DNA from 2 places in the Streptomyces sp. NPDC058872 genome. Region 2 is predicted to be linked to the other one. Evidence: riboswitches for the same ligand, from Rfam matches in the RefSeq annotation. Region 2 holds a riboswitch; the other holds the start of a gene.
What was found. Region 2 has a riboswitch for glycine ahead of gcvP (aminomethyl-transferring glycine dehydrogenase). Riboswitches for the same ligand answer to the same signal wherever they lie in the genome.

Region 1: linked by a shared signal. The riboswitch ahead of gcvT (glycine cleavage system aminomethyltransferase GcvT) and the one ahead of gcvP (aminomethyl-transferring glycine dehydrogenase) in region 2 are both predicted to bind glycine.

What each region holds. Positions count from the first base shown of each region.
Region 1 covers NZ_JBHYMK010000003.1:127,434-142,644, forward strand. The annotation lists gene glyA (serine hydroxymethyltransferase) at 1-614, opposite strand, end outside; gene gcvH (glycine cleavage system protein GcvH) at 646-1,023, opposite strand; gene gcvT (glycine cleavage system aminomethyltransferase GcvT) at 1,101-2,216, opposite strand; glycine riboswitch at 2,374-2,474, opposite strand; gene ACFW22_RS02750 (AAA family ATPase) at 2,636-3,298, shown strand; gene ACFW22_RS02755 (enhanced serine sensitivity protein SseB) at 3,502-4,242, shown strand; gene ACFW22_RS02760 (enhanced serine sensitivity protein SseB C-terminal domain-containing protein) at 4,321-5,112, shown strand; gene ACFW22_RS02765 (ABC transporter permease) at 5,475-6,503, shown strand; gene ACFW22_RS02770 (ABC transporter substrate-binding protein) at 6,615-8,375, shown strand; gene ACFW22_RS02775 (ABC transporter permease) at 8,490-9,488, shown strand; gene ACFW22_RS02780 (ABC transporter ATP-binding protein) at 9,485-10,618, shown strand; gene ACFW22_RS02785 (ABC transporter ATP-binding protein) at 10,615-11,799, shown strand; gene ACFW22_RS02790 (trimeric intracellular cation channel family protein) at 12,019-12,699, shown strand; gene ACFW22_RS02795 (thioesterase family protein) at 12,723-13,586, shown strand; gene ACFW22_RS02800 (cysteine desulfurase family protein) at 13,756-14,919, shown strand; gene ACFW22_RS02805 (N-acetylmuramoyl-L-alanine amidase) at 14,912-15,211, opposite strand, start outside.
Region 2 covers NZ_JBHYMK010000020.1:7,192-22,402, reverse strand. The annotation lists gene ACFW22_RS15305 (erythromycin esterase family protein) at 1-901, opposite strand, end outside; gene ACFW22_RS15300 (TioE family transcriptional regulator) at 970-1,716, shown strand; gene ACFW22_RS15295 (GNAT family N-acetyltransferase) at 1,688-2,449, shown strand; gene ACFW22_RS15290 (GNAT family N-acetyltransferase) at 2,505-3,050, shown strand; gene ACFW22_RS15285 (PhzF family phenazine biosynthesis protein) at 3,167-3,976, shown strand; gene ACFW22_RS15280 (CPBP family intramembrane glutamic endopeptidase) at 4,030-4,755, opposite strand; gene ACFW22_RS15275 (glutamate--cysteine ligase) at 4,955-6,454, opposite strand; gene ACFW22_RS15270 (hypothetical protein) at 6,935-7,525, shown strand; gene ACFW22_RS15265 (DUF5999 family protein) at 7,857-8,063, shown strand; gene gcvP (aminomethyl-transferring glycine dehydrogenase) at 8,146-11,031, opposite strand; glycine riboswitch at 11,211-11,310, opposite strand; gene ACFW22_RS15255 (PRC-barrel domain-containing protein) at 11,422-11,796, shown strand; gene ACFW22_RS15250 (DNA polymerase IV) at 11,881-13,293, opposite strand; gene ACFW22_RS15245 (MerR family transcriptional regulator) at 13,397-14,020, opposite strand; gene ACFW22_RS15240 (bifunctional nuclease family protein) at 14,212-14,685, opposite strand; gene ACFW22_RS15235 (MerR family transcriptional regulator) at 14,751-15,211, opposite strand, start outside.

The DNA.
Region 1 (15,211 bases), on a different contig from region 2:
GCGAAGTGGGCCATGTCGACCCACAGGTAGGCCTCGACCTCGTCGGCGATCCGGCGGAACTCGGCGAAGTCCAGCTGGCGCGGGTAGGCGGACCAGCCCGCGATGATCACCTTGGGGCGGTGCTCCTTGGCGAGGCGCTCGACCTCGGCCATGTCGACCAGACCGGCCTCGTCCACGTGGTACGCCACCACGTTGAACTGCTTGCCCGAGAAGTTCAGGCGCATGCCGTGGGTGAGGTGGCCGCCGTGCGCCAGGTCCAGGCCGAGGATCGTGTCGCCGGGCTGGGCGATCGCGAACAGGGCGGCCTGGTTGGCGGAGGCGCCGGAGTGCGGCTGGACGTTGGCGTACTCGGCGCCGAACAGGTCCTTGATCCGGTCGATGGCGATCTGCTCGGCCACGTCGACGTGCTCGCAGCCGCCGTAGTAGCGGCGGCCCGGGTAGCCCTCGGCGTACTTGTTGGTGAGGACGGAGCCCTGGGCCTCCATGACGGCGACCGGAGCGAAGTTCTCCGAGGCGATCATTTCGAGGGTGGACTGCTGGCGGCGGAGCTCGGCGTCGACGGCGGCGGCGACGTCCGGGTCCAGCTCGTGGAGGGGAGTGTTCAGAAGCGACATGAATCGATCCCTAGGGGTCTCGGGCCCGGTCTCAGCCGGCGGAGAACGCGGTGTACTCGTCGGCGGAGAGCAGATCGTCCGGCGTCTCCGCGACGCGCACCTTGAACAGCCAGCCACCCTCGAACGGAGCCGTGTTCACCAGCGACGGGTCGTCCACCACGTCCTGGTTGGCCTCCACGACCTCGCCGCTCACGGGGGAGTAGAGGTCGCTCACGGACTTCGTCGACTCCAGCTCGCCGCAGGTCTCGCCCGCGGTGACGGTCTGACCGACCTCGGGGAGCTGGGCGTAGACGACGTCACCGAGCGCGTTGGCCGCGAACTCCGTGATGCCGACGGTCGCGACGCCGCCCTCGGCGTCCGACAGCCACTCGTGCTCCTTGGTGTAGCGCAGCTGCTGGGGGTTGCTCATGACCTGATTCTCCTGGATCTGGGGAGTGCTGATGTACGCGGGTCTCGCGGGCTGAGACCCGGGGTGGGACGACTGCGTCACTTCTGGCGCTTGTAGAACGGCAGTGCCACGACCTCGTAGGGCTCGTGGGCGCCGCGGATGTCCACACCTACACCCTGGGTGCCGGGCTCGGCGTGCGCCGCGTCCACGTAGGCGATCGCGATCGGCTTTCCGAGGGTCGGGGACGGGGCGCCCGAGGTCACCTCGCCGATGACCTCGCCGTCCTTGACGACCGAGAACCCGGCGCGCGGGACCCGGCGGCCCTCGGCGATCAGGCCGACCAGCTTGCGCGGCGGCGCGCTCTCGGCGCGCTCGGCCGCGGCCTCCAGGGCCTTGCGGCCGACGAAGTCGCCCGGCTTCTCGAACTTCACGACCCGGCCCAGACCGGCGTCGAAGGGGGTGAGGGAGGTGGTCAGCTCGTGGCCGTACAGCGGCATGCCCGCCTCCAGGCGGAGCGTGTCGCGGCAGGACAGGCCGCAGGGGATCAGGCCGACGCCCTCGCCCGCCTCGGTCAGCGCCTTCCACACGGCCTCGGCGTGCTCGGGCTTCAGGAACAGCTCGAAGCCGTCCTCGCCGGTGTAACCGGTGCGGGCGATCAGCGCGGGCAGGCCGGCGACGGTGCCGGGCAGGCCGGCGTAGTACTTCAGCCCGTCCAGGTCGGCGTCGGTGAGCGACTTCAGGATGCCGGGGGACTCCGGGCCCTGGACCGCGATCAGGGCGTACGCCTCGCGGTCGTCGCGCACCTCGGCGTCGAAGCCCTCGGAGCGGGCGACGAGGGCGTCCAGGACGATCTGGGCGTTGGAGGCGTTCGCGACGACCATGTACTCGGTCTCGCCGAGGCGGTACACGATCAGGTCGTCGAGGATGCCGCCGTCCTCCTGGCAGATCATCGTGTAGCGGGCGCGGCCGTTGCCCACGGTGGAGATGTTGCCGACGAGGGCGAAGTCCAGCAGGTCGACGGCCTGCGGGCCGGTGACGGTGATCTCGCCCATGTGGGAGAGGTCGAAGAGGCCGGCCTTGGTGCGCACGGCGTTGTGCTCGTCGCGCTCGCTGCCGTAGCGCAGCGGCATGTCCCAGCCGGCGAAGTCGGTCATGGTCGCGCCCAGCGAACGATGCAGGGCATCGAGGGCGGTCAGACGGGGGGCAGTGCTCATGGGGTGGCTCCCGGGTCCCAAGGGCGTGATCGGTGGGGAAAACATGACGGGCGAGGACGTCCTCCCCATCTGTCATGGAACCTGAGAGGTTCACCGAGGGCATCCTCGGCTTGCACCTTGGGTGGGGACGCCAGGGCGTCCCGCTTTTCAGATCTGCCTCATCCACGCGGTATCGGGGCCTGAGAGATTCAAGGGAGGGTCTTGCTCCTTCGGCGCCCGGACGCACTCGGCGGTCCGGAACTCTCCCGCGCGGATTCGAGCGGCCGGTATGCGATTGTGCGGCGACTGTGCGCGCCTGGCGGGCACATCATTGCACGCGGGGTCGGCGGGGCAAATCGCTTGTGCCCCATTACTCTTTCTTTACACTTCCTGGGCAAGGGTCTCCTCAGGTCTCCGGAGACCTGAGGAGGGGGAAGGCCATGACGATCCACCAGACCGGCGCGTACGCCACGGGCACCGGCATACCGTCCCAGCGGGCCCGCGCCCGGAGCCGCGGTCGCGGCCGGCTCCTGCGGGACCTGCGCGCACGCGGCGGTCGGGGCCCCCGCGCCCTCACCTTCGCCCCCGGTGACCTGGTGGTCGTCTCCGGGCTGCCGGGCAGCGGCAAGTCCACCCTGATGAAGCGCGCCGCGGAGGGCCTCGGCATCGACTCCCAGGACGCCCGTGAGCGCTGGGAGGCCCGGATGCCCCGCATCCTCCCGTACGCCGTCTACCGTCCCCTGGTCCGGCTCGCGCACTACGCGGCACTGCACCGCGCCCTGCGCTCCGGCGCCGGGGTGGTCGTCCACGACTGCGGCACCCAGGCCTGGGTGCGCGGCTGGCTCGCCCGCGAGGCGCGACGGCGGGGCCGGGGCCTGCACCTGCTCCTCCTCGACGTCACCCCGGACACCGCCAAGGCCGGCCAGCGGGCCAGGGGGCGGGGCGTCTCCGCGTACGCCTTCGCCCGCCACCGCCGGGCCGTCGGCCGGCTGGTGCGGGCCGCCGAGTCCGGCAACCTGCCGCACGGTTGCGCCTCGGCGACCCTGCTCGACCGGGACGCCGCCGACGCCCTCCGTGCGATCGGCTTCCGCGAGGCGGCCTGACGGGCGACGACCTGACGGAGGGGCGGACCTGACGGAGGGGCGGACCCGACGGAGGGGCGGCGACGAGGCGGGGCACGGGTGGTGTCCCGCACGTCCGGGGACGCCCGTACCCTTCCCTTTTGGCCACGACGGTGCCGGGGCGGCGTTAGGGTGCTGCCCGGCGGCCGGTGCGGCAGGCCGTGCGAGAGGGGAAGGGCGAGACCGTGGACGTGACGTGGCCGGGCAATGAGCTCGAAGAGGTCCTTGCCGCCTCACTCGGCAATCCGGAGGCCGGCAGCCGACTGGTCGAGGTGTTGGGGCGCAGCCAGGTCTGGGTCCCCCTGCCCAACGGCGGCGGCCCGGAGAGCCGCGACCTCGATCTCGCCACGATGGAGATCGACGGTGTGGCCTACGTCCCCGTCTTCAGCTCCGAGCAACAGTTCCTCGCCTGTGTGGGGGACCACATGTCGTTCACCGTGGCCCCGGCCCGGGACTTCGCCCGCGGCCTGCCCCCGCAGCTCGGCATCGCCGTGAACCCCGGCGGCACCGTCGGCGTCCCGCTGCCCCCGCCCGCCGTCGCCGAGCTCTGCCGCACCGGTCGCACTCCGCTCGACGGCCCCGCCAGCGGCGGACGCGTCCGGCTCTTCGAGCCCGATTGGCAGGACGACCCGGTCGACTTCCTCGCCGCCGCCTCCGCCGAGTTCGAGGCCGTCGGCGCCATCGCCACCGCCCGCCGTGCCCTCGCCAGCGTCGAGGGCACCGAACCGGCCCTCTTCATCGGCGTCCAGCTCTCCCACTGGGAGGGCGCCGACCGCACCGCCCCCCTGGACGCCCTGGGCCGGGCGCTCGGGCGGGTCGAGGTCGCCTGGCCGGTCAACCTGATCCTGCTGGACGTGGCACAGGACCCGGTCGGCGACTGGATGGTGGAGCGGGTGCGCCCCTTCTACCAGCGCGCCGGTGTGTGAGCGGGACCCTGTTTAAGCTGAACTGACTCGATTGCTGGACAGACGTACGTGGTGGACGGAAGAGGGGCGGGACCGAGGGTGAGCGCGTCAGGCACCGCTGCGACCGGACAGGTCGAGCACATGCTGCGCCAGGTGGCACCCGGACGCTACGACGCGTACGAGCAGTTGCTGCACGCCCTGGTGGGCGGCGAGCTCTGGATGCTGCTCTGGCAGGGCGCACCCGGTTCGCCCGACGCCCAGTACGGGAACATGGAGGTCGACGGCTACGGCTACGCGCCCTGCGTCACCTCCGCCCAGGAGTTCGCCGTCGCCGGCTGGAACCGGGCCCACGAACGCGTCACCGGTCGCGAGATCGCCCGCGCCCTCTATCCGGACCGCTGGGGCATCTGGCTCAATCCGCATGCCCCGGGCGGCGGCGTGGGCATTCCCTGGGCCGACCTCCGCCGGATCGCCACCGGTCTCGACCGGATGCCCGCCGGGCCGCTGCGCGTCACCGAGCCCGCCCTGGAGGTCCCGCAGTTCTACGCCCTGCTCACGCAGAACGCGCACCGCACCCCGGTCATCCGGTCCTTGCGCCGCGGATGGGTGCAGCCCGCACTCGGTTCCGCGTACCTGGTCATCGGCCTCGACCTGTACGACACCTCCCCGGCGGCCGTCGACACCGTCCGTTCGATGATGCGGCAGTCGATCGGTGCGGTGCCCGAGGGCCTGCCCGTCTCGACGGTCGCGCTCTCCGACGCGTACGACCCGGTCGCGCTGTGGCTGCGGGCCAACGCGCGGCCGTTCTACGACCGCGAGGCGCACGGCGGGCGCGGACCGGCCGCCGCCCCGGGGTACGGATACCCGCCGCCGGCGCCGTCCGGATACTGAGACGCCACCCCCGCCCCCTTGTGGTCGAAGGCCTCCGGAATCCACTCCGGAGGCCTTCGTTCACCCCCATTGGTCAGCTCACGGCACTGGTTGAGCGACATGTCCGATTCCGCGGAAGAGAGCCCCGGTTGGTCCGCTCACGTGGTCACGACGTCCGGATAACGGAAGTCGCAGCACCGCATCACGTTTGAGCAAACATTCCCCGTCAGGTCTGGCGGGTGATCGCGAGCACATTGAAGACTCCCCGGAACACCGGGCGTTCGGCCGCTTTCGGGCCGGTGCCCTGCAGGGTTGTTCCACCGAGCCGCTATCCGCGGCGGGCAAGGGCCGGCTACCGGCGGCCGAGAGGGGTCCTCACCACGATGACGGCACCACTGCACGAGGCGAGTGCGGGCGAGGCGACCGCCACCGTCGACGGCGCGCCCGACGCTCCCGGCACTCCGGGCAACTCCGGTACTCCCGGCAAGACGATCGAAGGACGCTCGCCCCTCAGGATCGCCTGGAACCGGCTCAAGCGCGACAAGTTGGCCCTCGCGGGCGCGTGCGTCGTCGTCTTCCTCATCTTCGTCGCGGTCTTCGCGCCGGTGATCGTCGCCCTGCTGGGCCACCCGCCGGACGAGTTCCACGAGGACCAGATCGACCCGCTGTTCGGCACCCCGGTCGGTTCCTGGGGCGGCATCAACGCCGACTTCCTGTTCGGCGTCGAGCCCGTCAACGGCCGCGACGTCTTCAGCCGGATCGTCTACGGCGCACGGATCTCGCTGCTCGTGGCCTTCCTCGCCGCCCTCTTCGCGGTCTTCCTCGGCACGCTCCTCGGCATCGTCGCCGGCTTCTTCGGCGGTTGGATCGACGCGGTCCTCAGCCGCATCATGGACGTGATGCTGGCCTTCCCGCAGCTGCTCTTCACCATCGCCCTGGTCTCGGTGCTCCCCAACGAGCTGCTCGGCCTGGACGGTTCGGGCGTCCGCATCGCCGCCCTGGTCCTGGTGATCGGCTTCTTCGGCTGGCCCTACATCGGACGCATCGTCCGGGCCCAGACGCTCAGCCTGCGCAACCGCGAGTACGTCGAGGCCGCCCAGAGCCTGGGGGCCGGCCGCTTCTACATCCTGGTGCGCGAGCTGCTGCCCAACCTGGTCGCGCCGATCACGGTCTACTCGACCCTGATGATCCCCACCAACATCCTCACCGAAGCGGCGCTCAGCTTCCTCGGTGCGGGTGTCAAGCCGCCCACCGCCTCGTGGGGACAGATGCTCTCGAAGGCCGTGAACACCTACGAGTCGGACCCGCTGTTCATGGTGATCCCCGGCCTCGCCATCTTCATCACCGTCCTGGCGTTCAACCTCTTCGGCGACGGCGTGCGCGACGCGTTCGACCCGAAGGGCTCCCGCTGACGTTCGCCGACGACACGCAAGACCCGCCCCTGCCGCTGGCGACAGGAGGCTCATCCCCAAAACGGCGGATTCACTCCAAGGCCCGCCACTAACCCGGAGGTTGCTGGACCCATGCTCAAGAGCTCTCAGCGCAGAATTGCCGCGGGTGCGCTGCTCGCCGCGGCCACCATGGTCGTCACGACCGCCTGTGGCGGTGGCAAGGGCGGCGACGACACGGGCAAGGGCGGCGACCTCGCCTTCAACGGCGGGGTGAACAAGGTCCTCAACGCCTCGGACAAGAAGGGCGGCGAGCTGAAGTTCATCGGCTCGCAGGAGGCCGACTCGTGGGACCCGCAGCGCGGTTACTACGGCTTCATGTGGGACTTCTCCCGCTACTACGCCCGCCAGCTGGTCACCTTCAAGGCCGAGCCGGGCGCCGCCTCCACCGAGCTGGTCTCGGACCTCGCCACCGACACCGGCACGGTCTCGGAGGACGGCCTCACCTACACCTTCACCCTGAAGGACGGAGTGGCCTGGGAGGACGGCAAGCCGATCACCTCCAAGGACGTCAAGTACGGCATCGAGCGCATCTGGGCCCAGGACGTCATCTCCGGCGGCCCGATCTACCTCCAGCAGGTCCTCGACCCCAAGGGCGAGTACTCCGGCCCGTACAAGGACACCAGCGCCGACAAGCTGGGCCTGAAGGCGATCGAGACCCCGGACGACAAGACCATCGTCTTCAAGCTGCCGGTCGCCAACGGCGACTTCCTGCAGATGCTGGCCATGCCCTCCGCCTCCCCGGTCCGCGCCGACAAGGACACCGGTGCCAAGTACGGCCTGAAGCCCTTCTCCTCCGGCCCGTACAAGTGGCAGGAGTACACCCCCAACAAGTCCATCCTCCTCGTCCGCAACGACAAGTGGGACGCCAAGACGGACACCGTCCGCAAGGCCCTGCCGGACAAGGTCAGCGTCACGTTCACCACGAACGCCGACGACATGGACAACCGCCTGATCGAGGGCGAGTACGACCTCGACATCAACGCCACCGGCGTCGGCAGCGCGGCCCGCCAGAAGGTGCTCCAGCAGTACAAGGGCAACGTCGACAACCCGCAGACCGGCTTCATCCGCTACGCGGTCTTCCCGCAGACGGTCACGCCCAACATCGAGTGCCGCAAGGCCATGATCTACGCGGCCGACACCAAGTCCCTGCAGACCGCCCGCGGCGGCCCGCAGGCCGGTGGCGACATCGCCTCCAACATGCTGCCGCCGGCGATCAAGGGCGCGGACCCGAAGGACGACCCGTACGGCAAGCTCAGCGGCGCCCCGGACCTGGCCAAGGCCAAGGACGCGCTGAAGAAGTGCGGCAAGCCGGACGGCTTCAAGACCACGATCGCGGTCCGCAACAACAAGCCGGTCGAGATCGCCACCGCCGAGTCGATGCAGCAGGCCCTGAAGGCCGTCGGCATCGACGCCCAGATCGACCAGTTCGACGGCGCCCAGACCTCCGGCATCATCGGTTCGCCGAAGACGGTCAAGGAGAAGGGCTACGGCATCATCATCATGGGCTGGGGCGCCGACTTCCCGACCGGCCAGGGCTTCCTGCAGCCGCTCGTCGACGGCCGCTTCATCCTCCAGTCCGGCAACAACAACTTCTCCGAGCTGAACGACCCGGCCATCAACGGCCTGTTCGACCAGGCCCTCAAGGAGACCGACCCGAACAAGGCCGGCGAGCTCTACAAGCAGATCAACACGAAGGTCTCGGAGGCCGCGGTCTACCTGCCCTTCACCCACGAGAAGAACATCATCTGGCGCGGTTCGCGACTGACCAACGTCTACACGGCCGACGCCTACAACGGCCGCTACGACTACGCGTCGCTCGGCGTCGTCAAGTAATCCGACCCGCTTCACCGGCGCACCACCCGCCGCCAGGTCCGAAGGGCAGGTGATGGCCGTGCGCGGGGGCCGGGACGTCCGAGAGGACGCTCCGGCCCCCGCCCGGCCGACCGCATGCTTGCATACATAATCCGACGGTTGATCGCCGTCGCGGTGATGCTGCTCGTCGTCACGTTCGTGACGCTCAGCATCTTCTTCCTCATTCCCAAGCTGACCGGCAGCGACCCTGCCGCGATGTTCGTCGGCAAGCAGGCGGATCCTGCCTCCATCGAGGGCGTCCGGCAGAAGCTGGGCCTGGACGAGCCGATCCTGGTGCAGTTCTGGCACTTCGTCTCCGGCATCTTCGTCGGCCGTGACTACACGGGCGGCGGCGAAACCATCCACTGTGCGGCCCCGTGCTTCGGCTACTCCTTCAAGACCGAGCAGGACGTCTGGGCGATGCTGGTCGACCGGATCCCGGTCACCCTCTCCATGGTCCTCGGCGCGGCCGTCGTCTGGCTGGTGATCGGCGTCTCCACCGGCGTCGTCTCCGCGCTCAAGCGGGGCACGCTCGTCGACCGGGCCGCGATGGTCACCGCCCTGGCCGGCGTCTCGCTCCCCATCTACTTCACGGCCATGCTGTCGATGTTCCTCTTCCGCACCCAGCTCGGCTGGCTCGACGCCAAGTACGTGCCGATCTCCGAGTCCGCGGGCGAGTGGTTCATGGGCCTCCTGCTCCCCTGGGTGACCCTGGCCTTCCTGTACGCGGCGATGTACGCCCGGCTCACCCGCGCCACCATGCTGGAGGTGCTCGGCGAGGACTACATCCGCACGGCCCGCGCCAAGGGCCTCACCGAGCCGGTGGTGCTCGGCAAGCACGCCATGCGCTCCACCATGACCCCCATCCTGACCATCTTCGGCATGGACCTGGGCGCCCTCGTCGGCGGCGCGGTCCTGACCGAGACCGCGTTCAACCTCTCCGGGCTCGGCAACGCCGCCTTCAAGGCGGTCAGCGACCGCGACCTCCCGGTGATCCTCGCGGTCACGCTCATCACGGCCGCCTGCGTGGTCATCGCCAACCTCCTGGTGGACCTGCTGTACGCGGTGATCGACCCCCGAGTGAGGCTCGCATGACGGACAAGCTGTCGAAGACCGGCGCGGCGCTCGACGAGACCTCCCCGGCCGAGAGCCGCGCGGTGGAACGGGCCGTGTCGCAGGACGCCCCGTCCGACGCCTTCCTGGACGTGCGCGACCTGAAGATCCACTTCCCGACCGACGACGGTCTGGTGAAGTCGGTGGACGGCATCAGCTTCCAGCTGGAGAAGGGCAAGACCCTCGGCATCGTGGGCGAGTCCGGCTCCGGCAAGTCGGTCACCTCGCTCGGCGTCATGGGCCTCCACACGGTCGGCCAGTACGGCCGGCAGAAGGCCCGGATCTCCGGCGAGATCTGGCTCAACGGACGCGAGCTGCTCTCCGCCGACGCGGACACCGTGCGCCGGATGCGCGGCCGCGAGATGGCGATGATCTTCCAGGACCCGCTGTCCGCGATGCACCCCTACTACACGGTGGGGCACCAGATCGTGGAGGCCTACCGGGTCCACCACGACGTCGACAAGAAGACCGCCCGCAAGCGGGCCGTCGAACTGCTCGACCGGGTGGGCATCCCGGAGCCGGCCAAGCGGTTCGACAACTACCCGCACGAGTTCTCCGGCGGCATGCGCCAGCGCGCGATGATCGCCATGGCACTGGTCAACAACCCCGAGCTGCTCATCGCCGACGAACCGACCACCGCGCTCGACGTGACGGTCCAGGCCCAGATCCTCGATCTGATCCGGGACCTGCAGAAGGAGTTCGGCTCCGCGGTCATCATCATCACCCACGACCTCGGCGTGGTCGCCGAGATCGCCGACGACATCCTGGTGATGTACGGCGGCCGGTGCGTGGAGCGGGGCTCCGCCGAGGACGTCTTCTACGAGCCGCAGCACCCCTACACCTGGGGCCTGCTCGGCTCCATGCCCCGCATCGACCGGGAGCAGACCGAGCGCCTGATCCCCGTCAAGGGCAACCCGCCCAGCCTCATCAACGTCCCCAGCGGCTGTGCCTTCAACCCGCGCTGCCCCTACGCGGACGTGCCGAAGGGCGGCATCACCCGGACCGTGCGCCCCGAACTGCTGGAGATCGGCAGCGGCCACTACTCGGCCTGCCACATGTCGCAGGAGGAGCGCACCCGCATCTGGACCGAAGAGATTGCGCCGAAGCTGTGAGCGACAACAAGAGCACCGAGCCCCTGCTCAAGGTCAGCGGCCTGCAGAAGCACTTCCCCATCCGGAAGGGCCTGCTCCAGCGTCAGTCCGGCGCGGTCAAGGCGGTCGACGGGCTCGACTTCGAGGTCTACCCCGGTGAGACCCTCGGCGTCGTCGGCGAGTCCGGCTGCGGCAAGTCCACGATGGGACGGCTGATCACCCGTCTCCTCGAACCGACCGGCGGCAGCATCGAGTTCCAGGGCACGGACATCTCCCACCTCGGGGTGGCGCAGATGCGTCCGCTGCGCCGGGACGTCCAGATGATCTTCCAGGACCCGTACGGCTCGCTGAACCCGCGCCACACGGTCGGCTCGATCGTCTCGGCCCCCTTCCGGCTCCAGGGCGTCGAGCCCGAGGGCGGCGTGAAGAAGGAGGTCCAGCGCCTCCTCGGCCTGGTGGGACTGAACCCGGAGCACTACAACCGCTACCCGCACGAGTTCTCCGGCGGCCAGCGCCAGCGCATCGGCATCGCCCGCGCGCTCGCCCTCAAGCCGAAGCTCGTCGTCGCGGACGAGCCGGTCTCCGCCCTCGACGTCTCCATCCAGGCGCAGGTCGTCAACCTCCTGGACGACCTCCAGGACGAGCTGGGCCTCACCTATGTGTTCATCGCCCACGACCTGTCGGTCGTCCGGCACGTCTCGGACCGCATCGCGGTGATGTACCTGGGCAAGATCGTGGAGCTGGCGGACCGCAAGTCCCTGTACGAGGCGCCCCTGCACCCGTACACCCGGGCCCTGATGTCCGCGGTGCCGATCCCGGACCCGCGCCGCCGGGGAGCGAAGAGCGAGCGCATCCTGCTCAAGGGCGACGTGCCGTCCCCGATCGCCCCGCCGCCGGGCTGCCGCTTCCACACCCGTTGCTGGAAGGCGACGGACCTGTGCCGGACCCAGGAGCCCGCGCTCCTGGAGCTCCGTCCGGGGCAGCGCGTGGCCTGCCACCACCCGGAGGACCAGGAGGGCGTGACGATTCCGGAGGCCCGCCGACCGGTGGACATCGCCCTCACGAAGAAGCCGGGGGAGTCGGCGTCCGCCGAGGAGCCGGCGCAGGCGGCTTCGGAGACCGGGCCCACCGGTGCCGAGCCCGCCGGGGCCGATGCCGAGCCCGCCGGGGCCGATGCCGAGGGCGACGCGCCGAAGGCCTGACGAGACCGCCCGCGGGGCCCCGACGCCGGAAGGCGATCGGGGCCCCGCTGCTTCCCCGCACGGGGGAGGAAGGAGTGCCCGCCCTCCTCCCGGCGCCCGCCTCCCCGGCCCCGCCCCGCCCCTCCCGCGGCGGGCCCCTCCCCGCCGGTGCCCCTCCCGCGGGCCGGCACCGGTGGGACCGCGGGAGGGCCCACCGGGAAGCAACGGGACAATGGGGCGGTGCTCCACGAACTGTTCACCCCCTCGGTACAACACGCCCTCGACCTCGTCGGCATCTTCGTCTTCGCCATCTCGGGCGCCCTCCTCGCCGTCCGCAAGAACTTCGACGTCTTCGGCATCGCCGTCCTCGCGGAGGTCACCGCCCTCGGCGGCGGCCTCTTCCGCGACCTGATCATCGGCGCCGTGCCCCCCGCCGCCTTCACGGACCTCGGCTACTTCCTGATGCCGCTGATCGCGGCGGTCCTGGTCTTCTTCCTCCACCCGGAGGTCGAGCGCACCCAGACCGCCGTCAACGTCTTCGACGCCGCGGGGCTGGGACTCTTCTGCGTGACCGGCACGACGAAGGCGTACGAGTACGGCCTCGGCCTCACGTCCTCCGCCGCGCTCGGCCTGGCGACGGCCGTCGGCGGCGGTGTCCTGCGGGACGTGCTGGCGAACGAGGTCCCGTCGCTGCTGCGCTGGGACCGCGACCTGTACGCCGTGCCGGCGATCGTGGGCGCGACGATGGTCGTGCTCTGCATCCGCTTCGACGTGCTCAACGCCTTCACCAGCGGCACCGCCGTGCTCACCGCCTTCGCGCTCCGCCTCCTCGCGATGCGCTACCACTGGCGCGCCCCGCGCGCCTGGAACCGTCGCTCCGCCGCCCGCGAGGAGGACGTCGAAAAAGCTACCGCTCAGTAGTTTCCTGCTGTACCGTCGGCGGCATGAGCACGAGCACCGAGACGAGCCCCGCCGCGGCCCTCGCCGCATCGAGCGAGTTCGACCGCGACACCGCCGTCACCCTCCGGGAACCGGGCGTCTACGACGCCGACCTCTCCGCCGGCTGGACGATCATCCAAGCCGTCAACGGCGGCTACCTCCTCGCCCTGCTCGGCCGCGCCCTCGGCGACCACCTCCCGCACCCCGACCCGTTCACGATCTCGGCGCACTACCTCACGCCCTCCGTGCCCGGACCCGCGGTGATCAGGACCCAGACCGTCCGCACCGGTCGCACCCTCTCCACCGGGCAGGCCTCGCTCTTCCAGTACGCCGAGGACGGCACCGAGGTCGAGCGCATCCGCGTCCTCGCCTCGTACGGCGACCTCGACGCCCTCACCGAAGACGTCCGCACCTCCGCGACGCCCCCGGAGATGGCCCCGATCGAGAACTGCTTCAGCGCCGCCGACAACCCCGCCCCGAGGATCCCCGGCTCCTCCGCCATCGCCGACCGGCTCGACCTCCGTCTCGATCCGGCCTGCGTCGGCTGGGCGGTCGGAGCCCCCTCCGGCAAGGGCGAGATGCGGGCCTGGTTCGGCCTGGCCGACGGCCGCGAGCCCGACGCCCTCTCGCTCCTGCTCGCGGTCGACGCCCTGCCGCCGACCTCCTTCGAGCTGGGCCTCAAGGGCTGGACCCCGACCGTCGAGCTGACCACGCACGTCCGCTGCCGCCCGGCCCCCGGACCGCTGCGGGTCTCGATCACCACCCGGAACCTCGCCGGCGGTTTCCTGGAGGAGGACGCCGACGTCTGGGACAGCGCCGGTCGTCTGGTCGCCCAGTCCCGTCAACTGGCCCGCGCCCCGCGCGACTGAACCCCCGCACGACCGCCGCCCGGCCCCGCCGGGGCCGCCACCGGCCCTGCTCCCGGGCGGCCCGGGCGGGGCGATCGCTCCCCGGGCGGCCGGGGAGCGAGGATCGGCCACCGGCAAGAACGGGCCGGGCGCCGGGCCGCCGTCCCCGGGCTCGTAGAATCGACCCACCATGGCTTACCTCGACCACGCCGCGACCACGCCCATGCTGCCCGAGGCGATCGAGGCGATGACCGCCCAGCTCGCCGTCACGGGCAACGCCTCCTCCCTGCACGCCGCCGGACGGCGGGCCCGGCGGACCGTCGAGGAGGGGCGCGAGACCCTCGCCGCCGCACTCGGCGCACGCCCGAGCGAGGTCGTCCTCACTTCCGGCGGCACGGAGGCGGACAACCTCGCCGTGAAGGGCCTGTACTGGTCCCGGCGCGACGCCGACCCCCGCCGCACCCGCGTCCTGGCGAGCCCGGTCGAGCACCACGCCGTCCTCGACGCCGTCGACTGGCTCGCCGCCCACGAGGGCGCCACCGTCGAGTACCTCCCGGTCGACCACCACGGCCGGGTGCACCCCGAGGCCCTGCGCGAGGCGATCGCCCGCGATCCCGAGTCCGTCGCCCTGGCCACCGTCATGTGGGCCAACAACGAGATCGGCACCGTCATGCCGGTCCGTCAGCTCGCCGACGCCGCAGCAGAGTTCGGCGTCCCCCTGCACGCCGACGCCGTCCAGGCCGTGGGGCAGGTTCCGGTCGACTTCGGCGCCTCCGGACTCGCCGCCATGACGGTTTCCGGACACAAGATCGGCGGCCCCTACGGCATCGGCGCCCTCCTCCTGGGCCGTGAGCACACCCCCGTGCCCGTGCTGCACGGCGGCGGTCAGGAACGCCACGTCCGCTCCGGCACCCTCGACGTCCCCGCCGTCGCGGCCTTCGCCGTCGCCGCCCGGCTCGCCACCGAGGGCCAGGAGGACTTCGCCCGGGAGGTCGGCGCCCTGCGCGACGCGCTCGTCAGCGCCGTCCGCACGGTCGTCCCCGACGCGCTCCTCGGCGGGGATCCGGTGGACCGGCTCCCCGCCAATGCGCACTTCACCTTCCCCGGCTGCGAGGGCGACTCCCTGCTCCTGCTGCTCGACGCGGCCGGCATCGCCTGCTCCACCGGCTCCGCCTGCACCGCCGGCATCGCCCAGCCCAGTCACGTCCTGCTCGCCACCGGCACCGACCCGGACCTGGCCCGGGGCACCCTGCGCTTCTCCCTCGGCCACACCTCCACCCAGGAGGACGTGGCCGCGGTCGCCGGGGCCATCGGCCCCGCCGTCGAGCGCGCCCGCACCGCCGGGCTCAGCTGAGCAGCGCGCGCTCCTTCCGCACGAGCACCAGATAGCGGTCCCAGTTCCAGTGCGGGCCGGGATCGGTGTGGTCGGTGCCCGCGACCTCCACGTGCCCGATGATGTGCTCCCGGTCCACGGGTATCCCGTACCGGGCGCAGATGTCGGCCGTCAGCCGCGCCGACCCCGCGTACATCGCCGCCGTGAAGTCCTGCGGCCGGTCGACGTAGCCCTCGTGCTCGATGCCGATGCTCCGCTCGTTCATGTCGCGGTTGCCGGCGTGGAAGGCGACGTCGAGCTCCCGGATCATCTG
Region 2 (15,211 bases):
ACTCCAGCGGCGCACCGCCCATCCGCATCGAACTCTTCGCCCGCTGGAGGTGGGCGTGATGGGCGTAGACGAAGGCCGGACCGCGGGCGGCGATCGCAAGGAGGTTCTGGGCCATCATCCGGTCCCGCACGGCGACCAGCCGGGCCAGACGGGTCGGCGAGGCCTCGGCCATCCCGTGGTGGTAGTGCAGCAGGCCGAGCGCGGCACGCCCGTACAGACGCGCCCGCTCCAAGCCGTTCCGGGAGTCGACGGCGATCAGATGGGGCGCCTGATCGTCGAGGAGCCCCACCAACTCGTCTGCGAGCAAGCGCAATTCACGGGCCCCGACGGTCCGGCCCACCGACCGGGCGGGATCGTGCATCACGGCGGGGTCGGTCCACCGCCCGTCGGCGCCGATCAGGGCGTCGAGGACCTCCGCACCGCAGGGGAGCAGGTCCTCGTCCACCCGGGCCGCCAGATAGGCGTGGAGTGCGGTGAGGGCCTGCCGGGGACTCTCGGCGCCGCTGATCTCCAGCGGGCCGTCGAAACCGGCGAAGTGGATGTGCTCGGAGGCGGGCCGGCCCTCGTTGTGGGCACGCATCCAACGCACCAGTTCCCGATTGGCTCCGGAGGCGCCCCAGCCGTGACTGAACCCGTGTTCCACGACCTCGTCGAGGGTGCCCGTGCCGGAGGTGATGTGGTCCTCCACGAGCAGCCCCCGCAGGCAGTCGGTCTCGATCGCGATCGTCCGGTAGCCCTGCTCCTCGACGAGTTGCCGGAAGAGGTCGTTGCGGAGGTCGAGCAGGGAGTCCTCGCCGTGGGTGGGCTCCCCCAGGGCGAGGAGCCGGGGCTTGGCGGGGAACAGCCGCATGACGGCGGCAGCCCCCACGGCATGAACGGCGTCCTTGATGTCGGTCGTCATTCCCTCAACGCTATCGCTGAACAATCGGTTGAAACTTTTCCGCGCTTTCCTTCGCTATCTTCGGCTCCATGGGAAGAAAACCTCAAAGCAGCGAGAAGCTGAGACCGGTCGATCTGGCGCGTGAGCACGGCCTGTCGACGCAGGCGGTCAGGAATTACGAGGAGGCCGGCATCCTTCCGGCCGCCGACCGCACCTCCAGCGGCTACCGCACCTACACCCCGCTGCACGCGTGCGCCCTGCGGACGTTCCTCGCCCTCCTGCCGGGGCACGGCCACCGGGCGACGACGGCGATCATGCAGGCGGTGAACCGGGGCGCGACCGACGAGGCACTCCGCCTCGTCGACGAGGGCCACGCCCAACTCCTGGACGACCGGCAGACCCTTCGGGCCGTGACGGGCGCCCTCCGTGACGTGCAGCCCTCCGCCGGCCCCCCACGGGGCGCGACGTCCGGGCCCGGCGGCACGTTCATCGGGCCGCTGGCCGGAAGGCTCGGCGTCCGCCCGGCGACGCTGCGCGCCTGGGAGCGGGCCGGCCTGGTGCTCCCGCACCGCGATCCGAAGACCGGCTACCGCGTGTACGACGGGGCAGCCGTACGGGACGCCCGACTGACCCACCAACTCCGTCGGGGCGGATACCTGTTGGAACAGATTGCTCCGCTGATCGCCCAAGTGCGGTCGGCAGGCGGCCTGAAACCGCTGGCAGCCGCGCTCGACGACTGGCAGGATCGGCTCTCGGCCCGCGGGCGGGCGATGTTGACCGGGGCCGCGGCGCTGGAGGCGTACCTCCGTGCGCGCGAACGAGGCCGCTCCAGCTGACGGGATCGACGCCGTGCCGACGCATTCGCTCCTGGGCAGGGCCCAGGAGCTGTGGGAGGAACTGGCCCACGCACCAGGGGCTTTCGTGCCCCACACCGTGCGCGTGATCGTTTCCCCGGATGCGGGGCTGTGCCCACCCGGCTGGGGCGGCGTGGTCGCGCTCGGAGGCTCGGCCGTCGTGACCGTGCCGAGCGAGCGCACGGCCGCGGCGGTACGCACCGCCCTGTCGGACCTCCCCGCGGCGGCCCTCACGGACCCCGCCTCCGTGAGCGCGGTGCTCCCCGTGACCGGGATCCTCGGACCCGCCACCCTGGCGTACGCCTCCCCGGAGGGGTTCCGGCCGGCCGTCGACGCGTCCTCGGCCGTGGAGCGGCTGCCGGCCGACCACCCCGCACTCAGGCTCCTGGAGGAGGAAGCCGGCCGGAGCGACTCCGCGGAGGCCTCACTGGGCGAGATCACCTCGTCCGCCTTCGTGGTCCGCGAGCGCGGCCGGGTGGTGGCCGCAGCCGGCCATCGGACCTGGCCGTGCCGAACGGCCCACATCAGCGTGCTGACGGCCCCGGGCTCGCGCGGCCGTGGCCTCGCCCGGACGGCCGCCTCGGCCGTCGTCGCCGAGGCCCTCTCCGCGGAGCTGCTGCCACAGTGGCGCGCCCGTTCCCCTGCCTCACGACGGGTCGCCGCCGCACTGGGCTTCGAGGAGTTGGGTACCCAACTCTCCTTCGCGCTCTCCTGACCGCCCCCTCCGTCCACGAACCGCCCCGCACCCCGGGCCTGCGACACTCTTGGCCATGACAGCCGAGGCCCTGCCGCTCTTCACCCAGTTCACCGCCCCCGCATCGGTGCCCGTCGGACTCCTGACGGGCCTCGCCGACTGCTGGACCGAGGTGAGCGACGCAGGTGGAGCCGCCGGTTTCCCCTTCCCACCGGTGGATCCCGCCGCGGTCGCCGCCGCGGTCGACCGGATCGTCACGGGACTCGACCCGGTGCGCTGCCGTCTCCTCGTCGCCACCGTCGACGGCGCCCTGGCGGGTTGGCTGTGCCTCCGCCGCGACCCTGATCCGCTGGTCGCCCACTGGGGCACCCTGCACCACGTCCAGACCCGCCTCGGAGTCCGCGGCCGCGGCATCGGTGCGGGCCTGGTGCGGCGCGCCCGGGAGATCGCCCGCGACGAGATGGGCTTGGAGCAGTTGAGGCTGGCGGCACGCGGTGGCAGCGGACTCGAAGCGTTCTACGGCCGGCTCGGCTGGCGCGAGGCCGGTCGCTGGCCCAGGGCCCTGCGGCTGTCCGCCGAGGACCACCGCGACGAGGTCCTCATGGTGCTGACGCCCCTGTGACCCGGCCGGGAGCGCCGCCGGGGGCTTCCTCCCCGCCCTGACGGCCGGGACGAAGCGGTCCAGTTCTCGGCGATTGGCCTTGGTCCGCCTTTTTCCGTGCCCGGTACGGTCACGGCATGCGCATCCGAATCGTTGACGCCTTCACCGACCAGCCCTTCTCCGGCAACCCGGCCGGCGTCCTGCTCCTCGACTCCTTCCCGGACGACGCCTGGCTCCAGAAGGTCGCCGCCGAGGTCAACCTCTCCGAGACGGCCTTCGCCCACCCGCTGCCCGGCGGCGGTGGGGCCGACTGGGCCCTGCGCTGGTTCACGCCCACCACCGAGGTCGACATGTGCGGCCACGCCACCCTGGCCACCGCCCACGTCCTGCACTCCACCGGAACCGCGAGCGGCAGCGTCCGCTTCACGGCCCGCTGTGGCGTGCTGATCACCACGGCCGAGGCCGACGGCACGATCACCATGGACTTCCCCACCTCTTCGCTCGCTCCGGTGCCCGTCCCCGAGGGCTTGGAGAAGGCGCTCGGCGCCGAAGTCCTCGCCGTCCACGACACGGCCGCCCACATCGGCGACCTGCTCGTCGAGCTGCGTGACGAGGCGGCCGTCCGCTCGCTCGCTCCTGACCTCGCCGCCCTCAAGGGCCTCTCCTCGCGCGGGGTCATCGCCACCGCCGCCGCCGAACGTCCGGACAGCGGGTACGACTTCGTATCGCGCGGTTTCTTCCCCGCCGTAGGCATCGACGAGGACCCGGTGACGGGCAGCGCCCACACCGCCCTCGCCCCGTACTGGTCGGCCAGGTTCGGCCGGGAGGACCTCACCGGCTTCCAGGGCGGAGCCCGCACGGGCCGCGTCCGCACCCGTCTGCGCGGTGAGCGCACCCTGCTGAACGGCCATGCCGTCACCGTCATCGAGGGCGAGCTGAACGCCTGACCGGGAGGGCCCTCGGGGACGGGGCGCACGGCTCGGCCGCAGCCCCGTCCCCGTCACGCGGTCGGCAGCCAATCCACCTTCCCGGCCAGCAGGCCGTATCCCACGAAGGCCACGATGTCGAGCAGCGCGTGCGCCACGACCAGCGGCCCGACCCGTCCCCACCTGCGGTACAGCAGCACGAAGACCACGCCCATGACCACGTTGCCGAGGAAGCCGCCGATCCCCTGGTAGAGGTGGTACGAGCCGCGCAACACCGAGCTCGCCACCAGCGCGGCCATCGGCGACCACCCCAACTGGCCCAGCCTGCGCAGCAGGTAGCCGACGACGATGACCTCCTCCAGGACGGCGTTCTGCACCGCCGAGAGGATGAGCACCGGGTACTTCCACCACACGTCGGGCAGGGACTCCGGCACCACCGTCAGGTTGAACCCGGACGCCCGTGCCGCCAGGTAGAAGGCGAGGCCCGCGCTCCCGATGCCCGCCGCGACCAGTGCACCCCGTCCGAGGTCGAACCACGGCCGGGTCCGGTCGAAGCCGATGGCCCGCAGCCCTGCGCCCTCCCGCAGCAGCAGATGGGCGACGAGCACCACCGGGACGAGCGCCGTGGCGATGCCGAAGAGTTGCCAGGACAGGTCGAGCCAGGGTCGCCCCGGCGCGTACGAGCCGTTCAGCGTCGCCGCCTGCTCCTTCAGCGAGCCCGGTTTGGTCAGCGAGCCGATGAAGCTGATGAGCGAGGACACCGCGCTCGCTCCCAACGAGAGCGCGAGCACGATGAGCATCTCGGAGCGCAGCACACCGCGCGGCAGGCCGTCGGGGGGCGGGGCGGCATCCCTCAGTTCCTTCTCCGACACCACACCTGTCTCCACTTCCCCGTCGCGGGCACACGCCGTTCCGGTGGCCCCACGTCCGGGACCACCTTGACATGATCACCCATCGCCGGGCGGGGATGCCCGGGGCGGGGCCCGATCCGGAACGGGGTCAGTCGATCCCCACCGGCCAGGTGTGCACCGGCTCGCCCGTGAGCATCAGCTCCCGGTAGCGCCGGGTCATCGCCGCGAGCGCCGCCTCGCGGTCGAGGCCCGCGTCCAGGGCGCGGTGGAAGGTGTCGGCCTGCCAGGAGGCCCCGTTCACCCGCCGCAGACAACGTTGCTCGATGACGCCGAGGTAGAAGTCCCGGTCCGCCGGCTCCACGTGCCAGGAGTCGAGGCCCGCCGCCGCCAGCGGCAGCAGCTCGTCGAGGACGAGCCGGACGGCCGGCAGGCTCGCGACGCCGCCCGCGCGTCCCGCACGGGGCCAGCGCAGCTCCGCCTCGATGCCGTGGCGGCAGGCGGCGTCGAAGTTGGCCTCGGCATCCTGGAAGGCCATCCGCTTCCAGACGGGCCGGGAGTCCTCGGCGAGCGAGCGGACGAGGCCGTAGTAGAAGGCGGCGTTGGCGATCACGTCGGTGACGGTGGGGCCGGCAGGCAGCACCCGGTTCTCGACGCGCAGGTGCGGGACCCCGTCGACCCAGCCGTACACCGGCCTGTTCCAGCGGTAGACGGTGCCGTTGTGCAGGACCAGTTCCTGGAGGCGCGGCACCCCTCCCCGGTCGAGCACGAGCAGCGGGTCCTCCTCGTCGCAGAGGGGCAGCAGCGCCGGGAAGTAGCGGACGTTCTCCTCGAAGAGGTCGTACACCGAGTCCACCCAGCGCTCCCCGAACCAGGTCCGCGGTCGTACGCCCTGCGATTGCAGCTCGGGCGGACGGGTGTCGGTGGCCTGCTGGAAGAGCGGCGGCCTGGACTCGCGCCACAGCTCGCGGCCGAAGACGAAGGGGGCGTTGGCGCCGAGCGCTATCTGGACGCCCGACACGGCCTGCGCCGCGTTCCACACGGCGGCGAACCGGGTGGGGGTCACCTGGAGGTGCAACTGCACCGAGGTGCAGGCCGCCTCGGGCACGATCGACTCCGTCGTGCACAGCAGTCGTTCGACGCCGTGGATGTCGAGGGTGAAGTCCTCGCCGCGGGCGGCGAGGATCTGGTCGTTGAGCAGCGTGTAGCGGTCGTTGGCCGACAGGTTCGCGGGAACCAGGTCGGACTGTGCGAGCGTGGGCAGAATGCCGATCATGACGACCCCGGCATCGAGTTCCGCGGCTTTGCGGTCGGCGTATCCGATGCCGGTTCCGATCTCCTCCGCCAGCCGGTCGAAAACCCGCCCGCCGAGCTGGTGGGGCGCGATGTTGACTTCCAGGTTGAACATTCCGAGTTCCGTCTGGAAATCAGCGCTGGCGATCTTTTCGAGAACCGGCCCGTTCAACATGCGGGGCAGCCCGTCGGCACCGGCGAGATTGAGTTCGATCTCCACGCCCATGAGATTGCGCGGCCGATCGAACCGCTTCTCCGCCAGCAGACGCGCGAGTCCCGCGAGGCACTGCTGGAGTTTCCTCCGGTACTGCTGCCGATCCGACGGACCGAACCCGTCGGCCACGACCTTCTCCCCCATCGAAGCGTCCCTCCCCGAGTGGGCAGCCGCCACGACGGCCGCGCGTCTCGGACGATGATGCCCACCCGACTGATCCACAACGCCTGCGGGACCGGCCTGTCGGAGGATAGGCTGGATGAAGCGCTCGACTGGCACATTCCCAGGGCAGGGAACGTCCGACATATTCTCTTGGCACATTCCCCTGAGGCGGCGAAGCAAAATCCGGCCGTCCCCCGCGAGGAAAAATCCGCAGGTCGGAGTGACGCCACCTTCTGGATTCCCTTGCAACTCCCTTTCTTTTCGACCGGATGACACCTTGCCAGGAGTATCCGCGGCACCTAGCGGAAACACTCTGTGAACACTTGTCGTATAAACTCCGCGGACGAGGCAGAGTGTTGGCGCCCGGCCATGGCCCCATGGCCCCTCTCTGGCCCCGCCGTCGACAGCGCCGTCGTACCTGCCCACGCTTCACCGTGTCTCCTGAGTGAGAGGCGTCCCACCATGCTTCGACCTTCCCCGGCCCCCGCGCCGGCCCTGCGTAGCGTCCTCGCGGCCCTCGGTTCGCCGACCGCCGTCCGCGAGCCGCGGACTCCCGCCCTGCGCGCCGCACAGGGACCGCTGAGCCCCCAACACCCCCTGCCCGTGCACGTCCTCGGCGTCACCGGGACACCGGGGCTCGCCCCCCGGGCCCAACTCACCGGCTGGCGCTTCCTCATCAGCGACGGGGACCGGGCCATCGCCGCCGCGGACACCATGCTCACCCCGGACGGCTGGTCGTTCTCGCACTTCTTCGAAGGACCGTACGTCCCCTCCATGGAGCGGGCCCTGCTCCAGGCCCAGTCGCTGCCCGTCGCCTACCGGCCGCGCCTGCTCTCCGTTCCGGAGCTCTACATGCTGACGCTGTGGTTGCAGCCCGGCCCGGAGGCGGAGGCGACGGAGGACGCCCCGGCGGCAACCGATCTGATGGTGCCCCTGGCACCCGCACCACCGGGCATCGTGGCCCACCAGTCCTACCGGTTCGCCGAGCTCCTGCTCGTCCTGAGCACGCGCCTCGCGCCGCCGCCGCTCCTGGGCTCGGGGGCGCCCGCCTGAGCCCGGCGCCCCGCGCCGCCGCCCCGTGACCCGGCCGGGCCACGGGGCGCACTGACGTCCGGGCGCGCCGCCCGAACACCCTGTCCGAACATTCCTCCCGGACGGACTAGCCCGCTGGGACCACCCCGAACCATCCGAAGGGACCCTGTAGTTGGCCTGAACCGCCCCTGCGGGTGATGCGTCTTCTCCGCAGAGGACGAGCTGACGTGAAATACCTGCGGAAGCGCGTCCGTGGGGCAACACTGTGACCGGAAGCAACCTACCGACGGGGGCGGCCATGAGCGCGCAGAGCCGCAGGACATCCACCACGACGCAGCGAAAGAACCCACCCATGTGCCAGCACCAGCCTGCCTGTCCCACCGCCGACTCAGCTGACCGCGAGGCGGCCCGACTGACGGCGCACCACCCGGAACAGGGCTGGAGCCTGCTGTGCAACGGCGTCCTCCTGTTCGAGGACACCGGCGAGCTGCTGCCGGACGGACAGATCATCGCCCCGCACCGGCCGCTGACGGCGGGGCAGGTGACGACGGCCGCCTGAAAGCGCCCGGAGGGGACGGGCGGGAAGCGAACGCCGAGGGCCGGCCCGGAGAAAAACCTCCGGGCCGGCCCTCGCATCGTGATCAGTTGTCGTACTCGTCCAGCGGCGGGCAGGAGCAGACCAGGTTCCGGTCGCCGAAGGCACCGTCGATGCGGCGCACCGGCGGCCAGTACTTGTCCGCGACCGAGACGCCGGCGGGGAAGACCGCCTCCTCGCGCGTGTACGGGTGGTTCCACTCGCCGCCCAGTGCAGCCGCGGTGTGCGGGGCGTTGTGCAGCGGGTTGTCCTCGCCGGGCCACTCGCCGGAGGCGACCTTCTCGATCTCGCTCCGGATCGCGATCATCGTGTCGCAGAAACGATCGAGCTCGGCCAGGTCCTCGGACTCCGTCGGCTCGATCATCAGGGTGCCGGCCACCGGGAAGGACATCGTCGGCGCATGGAAGCCGTAGTCGATGAGGCGCTTGGCGATGTCGTCGACGGTGACGCCGGTCGCCTTGGAGAGCGGACGCAGGTCCACGATGCACTCGTGGGCGACCAGACCGGCCGGACCGGTGTAGAGCACCGGGTAGTGCGGCTCCAGGCGCTTGGCGATGTAGTTCGCCGCGAGCACGGCGACCTGGGTGGCGCGCTTGAGGCCTTCGCCGCCCATCAGCCGCACGTACGACCAGGAGATCGGAAGGATGCCGGCGGAGCCCCACGGGGCGGCCGAGATCGGGCCGACACCGGTCTCCGGGCCCGCGGTGGGCTGGAGCGGGTGGTTCGGCAGGTACGGCGCGAGGTGGGCGCGCACGCCGACCGGGCCGACACCGGGGCCACCGCCGCCGTGCGGGATGCAGAAGGTCTTGTGCAGGTTCAGGTGGGAGACGTCTCCGCCGAACTTGCCCGGCTTGGCCAGACCGACCAGTGCGTTGAGGTTGGCGCCGTCGACGTACACCTGACCGCCGGCCTCGTGGACCTCGGCGCAGATGTCGGCGACGTGCTCCTCGAACACTCCGTGCGTGGACGGGTAGGTGATCATCAGCACGGACAGCTCGTCGCGGTACTGGGCGATCTTGGCGCGGAGGTCCTCGACGTCGACCTCACCGTCGTCGGCGGTCTTGACGACGACGACCTTCATGCCGGCCATCACGGCGGAGGCGGCGTTGGTGCCGTGCGCGGAGGACGGGATGAGGCAGACGGTGCGCTGCTCGTCCCCGTTGGCACGGTGGTAGGCACGGACGGCCAGCAGACCGGCGAGCTCGCCCTGGGAACCGGCGTTGGGCTGGATCGACACCTTGTCGTATCCGGTGACCTCGGCGAGGCGCTCCTCCAGCTCGGTGATGAGCGTGAGGTAGCCCTGCGCCTGCTCGACCGGTGCGAAGGGGTGGATCTGACCGAACTCGGGCCAGGTGACCGGCTCCATCTCGGTCGTCGCGTTCAGCTTCATGGTGCAGGAGCCGAGCGGGATCATGCCGCGGTCGAGCGCGTAGTCGCGGTCCGCGAGCTTGCGCAGGTAGCGCAGCATCGAGGTCTCGGAGCGGTGCGCGTGGAAGACCGGGTGGGTCAGGTACGCGTCGGAGCGCAGCAGACCGGCGGGAACGGAGTCCTCGACGACGGCGTCCAGGGCCTCGACGTCGGCGGTCACGCCGAAGGCGCCCCAGACGGCCGCGATCTGCTCGCGTCCGGTGGTCTCGTCGCAGGAGACGTACACCAGGTCGGCATCGGCGCGGTGGAGGTTCACCCCGGCCTCGCGGGCGGCGGCGACGACCTCGTCGGCCTTGCCGGGCACGCGGACCGCAAGGGTGTCGAAGAAGGAGCCGTGCACGACCTCGACGCCACCGGCGGTGAGGCCCGCGGCGAGGATCGCGGCGTACCGGTGGGTGCGCTGCGCGATCTGCTTCAGGCCGTCGGGACCGTGGTAGACCGCGTACATGCCGGCCATGACGGCGAGCAGCACCTGGGCCGTGCAGATGTTGCTGGTGGCCTTCTCGCGGCGGATGTGCTGCTCGCGGGTCTGCAGGGCCAGCCGGTAGGCGCGATTGCCGTCGGCGTCGACGGAGACGCCCACCAGACGGCCGGGCAGGGAGCGGGCGTGCTTGTCCTGGACGGCCATGTAGCCGGCGTGCGGGCCGCCGAAGCCCATCGGCACGCCGAACCGCTGGGTCGTGCCGACGGCGATGTCGGCACCCAGCTCGCCGGGCGGGGTGAGCAGCGTCAGAGCCAGCAGGTCGGCGGCGACCGTGACGATCGCACCGAGCTCGTGGGCGGCGTCGACGAGCGGCTTGATGTCGCGGACGGCACCGGAGGCGCCCGGGTACTGGAGCAGCACGCCGAAGACGCCGCGCTCGGCGACCTCGGCGGGAATGCCCCCGCTCAGGTCGGCGACGACGACCTCGACGCCGGTCGGCTCGGCACGGGTCTCGATGACGGCGATGGTCTGCGGCAGGGCGTCGGCATCGACGAGGAAGACCCCGTTCTTGACCTTCCCGACGCGCCGGGAGAGCGCCATGGCCTCGGCTGCGGCGGTGCCCTCGTCGAGGAGGGAGGCACCGGAGGTCGGCAGACCGGTCAGGTCGGCGACCACGGTCTGGAAGTTGAGCAGCGCCTCGAGGCGGCCCTGTGAGATCTCGGGCTGGTAGGGCGTGTAGGCGGTGTACCAGGCCGGGTTCTCCATCACGTTCCGGAGGATGACCGGCGGGGTGAAGGTCCCGTAGTAACCGAGGCCGATCATCGGGGCGAGGACCTGGTTGCGGTCGGCGAGCGAGCGGAGCTCGGCGAGGACCTCGGCCTCGGTGCGCGCGCCCGGCAGGCCCAGCGCCTCGGCGTTCTTGATCACGTCCGGCACCGCGGCGGCCGTGAGCTCGTCGAGCGAGCCGTAACCGACCTGGGCGAGCATCTTGGCCTGGGCTTCGGCGTCGGGCCCGATGTGCCGCTGCTCGAACGGGATGCCCTGTTCGAGCTCGGAGAGCGGAATGCGGTTGGCGGTCATGTACGGAGGCCTCCTGGTCGTCACGACCTGCGAGGGGCACCACGGCGCGGGTACCCGGACGGCCTCCCCCTCTGTCATCTCAACCTGAGAGCTTCACCGGCACGCCTCGCGGCACGCCGGCTTTCACCGTCGGTGAGAGCGGAATGCCGTCGGACATCCGCCCTGCTTTCCAGAGTGACCTCGTCCGCGCGGTACAGGGGCCTGAGAGATTCCGGGGAGGATTTGCTCCTTCGGCGCCCACCGGAAGGTTTTTCCGGGGGACTCTCCCGCACGGGGTCGGCAGCCACAACCAGCCTACCAGCGAGGTTGCGACTCCCATCGCTCAAGTGGCCGACATCCCAGATGTGCCTTTTCGTAGGTGTAGGGCAGTTGCGACCAGTTGGAGGGACCGTGCAGACCGATATCGATCCGCGCAGCCTGATAGGCCGCAAGGCGTTCGACCGCAGTGGGCACAAGATCGGAACCGTGGACGAGGTGTACCTGGACGACGCGACCGGGATTCCGGAGTGGGCCGCGGTCCGCACGGGCCTGTTCGGCCGGGACGCCTTCGTCCCCCTGGAACCGAGCGACCTTCTCGACGACGGCCTCCACGTCCCGTACGAGCGGGCCCTCATCAAGGACGCCCCGGACTTCGGGGTGGGCCGCCACCTCTCCCCCCAGCAGGAACTCCAGCTCTACCGCCACTACGGCCTCGCCCTGCCGCCCCCGCCCACGGACGCCCCGGACAAGGACTTCGGCCGCCTGGCGGGCCAGGACGGCTCCTGAGACCGCGTCCCGCGGCGGCATCCGCGGGGTTGCTGCCGCCGCGGGGCGCACAACCGACCGCCGTCGGGTCCGCCCTCCCCCGCATCACGGCACCGCGCCCCCCGGCACCAGCGGCACGGGCTCCGCGGGCACCAGCTCAGGGTCGTCCACGGAGAACGTCCGCACCCTGCCCGGCGCGGACCACGGCTCCTCGAACCGCACCGTGACCCTGCCGAGCCCGCTCCCCTGGACCCAGCCGGCCCCGTACACCGCGTGCCGCACGTCGTGTCCGGGCGACCAGTGCCTCTCCACGGTCCCCGCGGCCCCGGGCCCGGCCGCTTCCTCGACGGTCGCACCGGGGCCTCCCGCGGTCCCCGGTTCCTCCGCACCGGGACCTTCCCCGACGCCCTCCCCTCCACCGGGCTCCGCGCCGGCACCCGCCTCGGCCTCCGCCTGGGCGAACAGGTCCTCCTGCGTGTAGTCGGCGAGCCCGCTCACCCCCACCCCCAGCAAGCGCACACCCCCCGTCGTGTCCACGGCTTCGAGCAGCCGTCCGGCGGCCTCCCGCACCACGCCGGGGTCATCCGTCGGCCCCCGCAGCGTCTCGGACCGGGTGAGCGTCGAGAAGTCGTAGCGCCGCACCTTCAGGACGATGGTCCGTCCCGAGTGCCCCGAGGACCGAAGCCGCCCCACGCAGCGCTCCGCAAGCCGCTCGACCTCGGTCCGGATCCGCACCCGGTCGTGGAGGTCCACGTCGAAGGTGTCCTCGACGGACACCGACTTGGCGTCCCGCTCGGCCACCACGGGCCGTTCGTCGTGCCCCTGGGCCATCCGGTACAGCGAGGCGCCGTGCGCCCTCCCCAGCAGCCGCACGAGCTCGTCCTCACCCGCTTCCGCGAGGTCGGAGACGGTGGCCATCCCGGCACGCCGAAGGTGCTCCCCGGTGGCCGGACCGACCCCGGGCAGGATGCGTGCCGACCGCGGCCCGAGGAGCTCCTTCTCGGTCCCGGGCTCGATGACGACGAGCCCGTCCGGCTTGGCCTCCTCCGAAGCGATCTTCGCGATCATCTTGGACCCGGCCAGCCCCACGGACCCGGTGAGCCCGGTCGCCGCGAGGATGTCGTCCCTCAGCCGCTCCCCCGCGGCCCGTGCGCCCGCGCTGTCGTCGGCGACGCCGCCGGCTTCGAGGTCCACGAAGGCCTCGTCGAGGCTCAGCGGCTCCACGAGCGGGGAGAGCTCGCGGAGCAGCTCCATGACCCGGTCGCTGATCGACCGGTAGAAGGCGAAGCGCGGCACGAGGTACGCCGCGTTCGGCGCCAGCCGCCGCGCCTGCCCCATGGGCATGGCCGAGTGGACTCCGAAGCGACGCGCCTCGTAGGAGGCGGTAGCGACCACCCCCCGTGGTCCGAGACCACCGACCACCACGGGCTTTCCGCGCAGGCTGGGCTTCGCCGCCTGCTCGGCAGCGGCGAAGAAGGCATCCATGTCGAGGTGCAGGATCGTGGGCGCGGATCTCACGGTCCCGATGCTGCCTCACACCACTGACAACGGCGGGGCCGATCGCTCCGCACCGGAGCGGCCGTCGGATGACCGGGACCCTTCCCTGGACGTCCCACCGGGGTCAGACGGCTCTGTCACGCCGCCGTCGTGCCAGCTCATCGCCCGGATTGTGCCTGATCAGCGTCTCGCCGGTGTCGATCCGCTCCCCGTGCAACTGCGAGAGCGCCGCCTCGACATCACGCCAGACCACGCCGACGGCGATGCCGAAGACTCCCTGTCCCCCCTGGAGCAGGTCGACCACCTCGTCGGGCGACGAGCACTCGTACACCGTGGCCCCGTCGCTCATCAGCGTCATCCGCTCCAGATCCTGGAAGCCCCGGGCGCGCAAGTGCTGCACGGCGGCCCGAATGTTCTGGAGGGCCACCCCGGTATCGAGGAAACGCTTGACGATCTTCAACACGACGACGTCGCGGAAGCTGTACAACCGTTGCGTCCCCGACCCGTAGGCGGGCCGCACGCTCGGTTCCACGAGGCCGGTGCGCGCCCAGTAGTCCAGCTGTCGGTAGGTGATCCCGGCTGCGGCGCAGGCCGTGGGGCCGCGGTAGCCGATCGCTTCTCCGGCCGGCCCCGTACCGCCGTCCGTGCCCGTTCCGAAGTCGCCCACACTGCCGTGAAGCGGATATGGACCGCTCCCTCCGGACGCGTGCCCGAGGGAGCTCCCTGCCCTACCGTCCGCGCTGCTCATCACGCCGACCCTCCGTCCTTGACCTGCCCACACGAAGGTAGGCAGTCACTCGGGGTGCGTCAACGATCGCCACACTCGGCACGCCGAGTGATAATCACCCTGAGAGTGGTTTCGCGTGCCCCTCTCCGGGAAAGGCTAGTCGAATGGTCTGACAGCACCCCACGAACGGCCTCGGGCCACGCCGCCCCGTTTCACTGGTTGCTGCTCCCGAAGTCCTCTGGCGAGATCTGGTCGAGGAACTCGCGGAACTTCTCCACCTCGTCCTCCTGCTCGTCCGGGATCGCGATGCCCGCATCGTCCAACACGCCGTCGCTGCCGAAGATCGGCGTCCCGGTGCGGAGGGCCAGCGCTATCGCGTCCGACGGCCGCGCACTCACCTCGACGCCGCTGGCGAAGACCAGCTCGGCGTAGAAGACGCCGTCACGCAGATCCGTGATGCGGACTTCGGTGAGCTCCTGCCCCACGGCCTCCAGCACGTCCTTGAAGAGGTCGTGCGTCAACGGTCGCGGAGGGGCCATCCCCTGCTGGGCGAAGGCAATCGCGGTCGCCTCCCCCGGTCCGATCCAAATGGGGAGGTAGCGATCGCCTCCCACTTCGCGCAGGAGCACGATCGGCTGGTTGGAGGGCATTTCCACGCGGACACCCACAACGTCGAGCTCGTTCACACAGCAACCCTAGGACGTGCCCGACCGGTTTGGATAGTCGGGCCCCCTCACGGTCGCATTCCGATTCACTGCAACCGAACGCCCAGGGCGGTCTGGACGAGAGCCGCGTGCAGTCGCACCGACTGGGCGGCGAGCTCCTTGGCGGTGGCCTCCGCATGCGCCCTGGTCTGCGGGTTGCGGTGGCGCCGCAGGGGCGCGACGACCTGCTCGATCAGTCCCGCCTCCCGGTCGGCAGCCGCCTTGACGGCCCTCAGGTGGCGGGGTTCCAGACCGAACCTCCCCAAGCCCGCAACCAGCCTGGCGACGATCACCGCCTCGGCGTCATAACCGCCGCCCTCCGCCTCGGCGATCAGGCCGTACGACTCCCACTCGGCGAGTTCCGTCTCGGTCACCTCGGCGGCGGCGATCAGCTCGGCACGCCCGATGCGACTGACGGTCGACGGCTCCACCACCGCATCCTGCTCCCAGGACCCCTCGAGGGGGTCCCGCCGACGCCCGGGTGCGGGAAGGCTGACCTGCTCCCCCC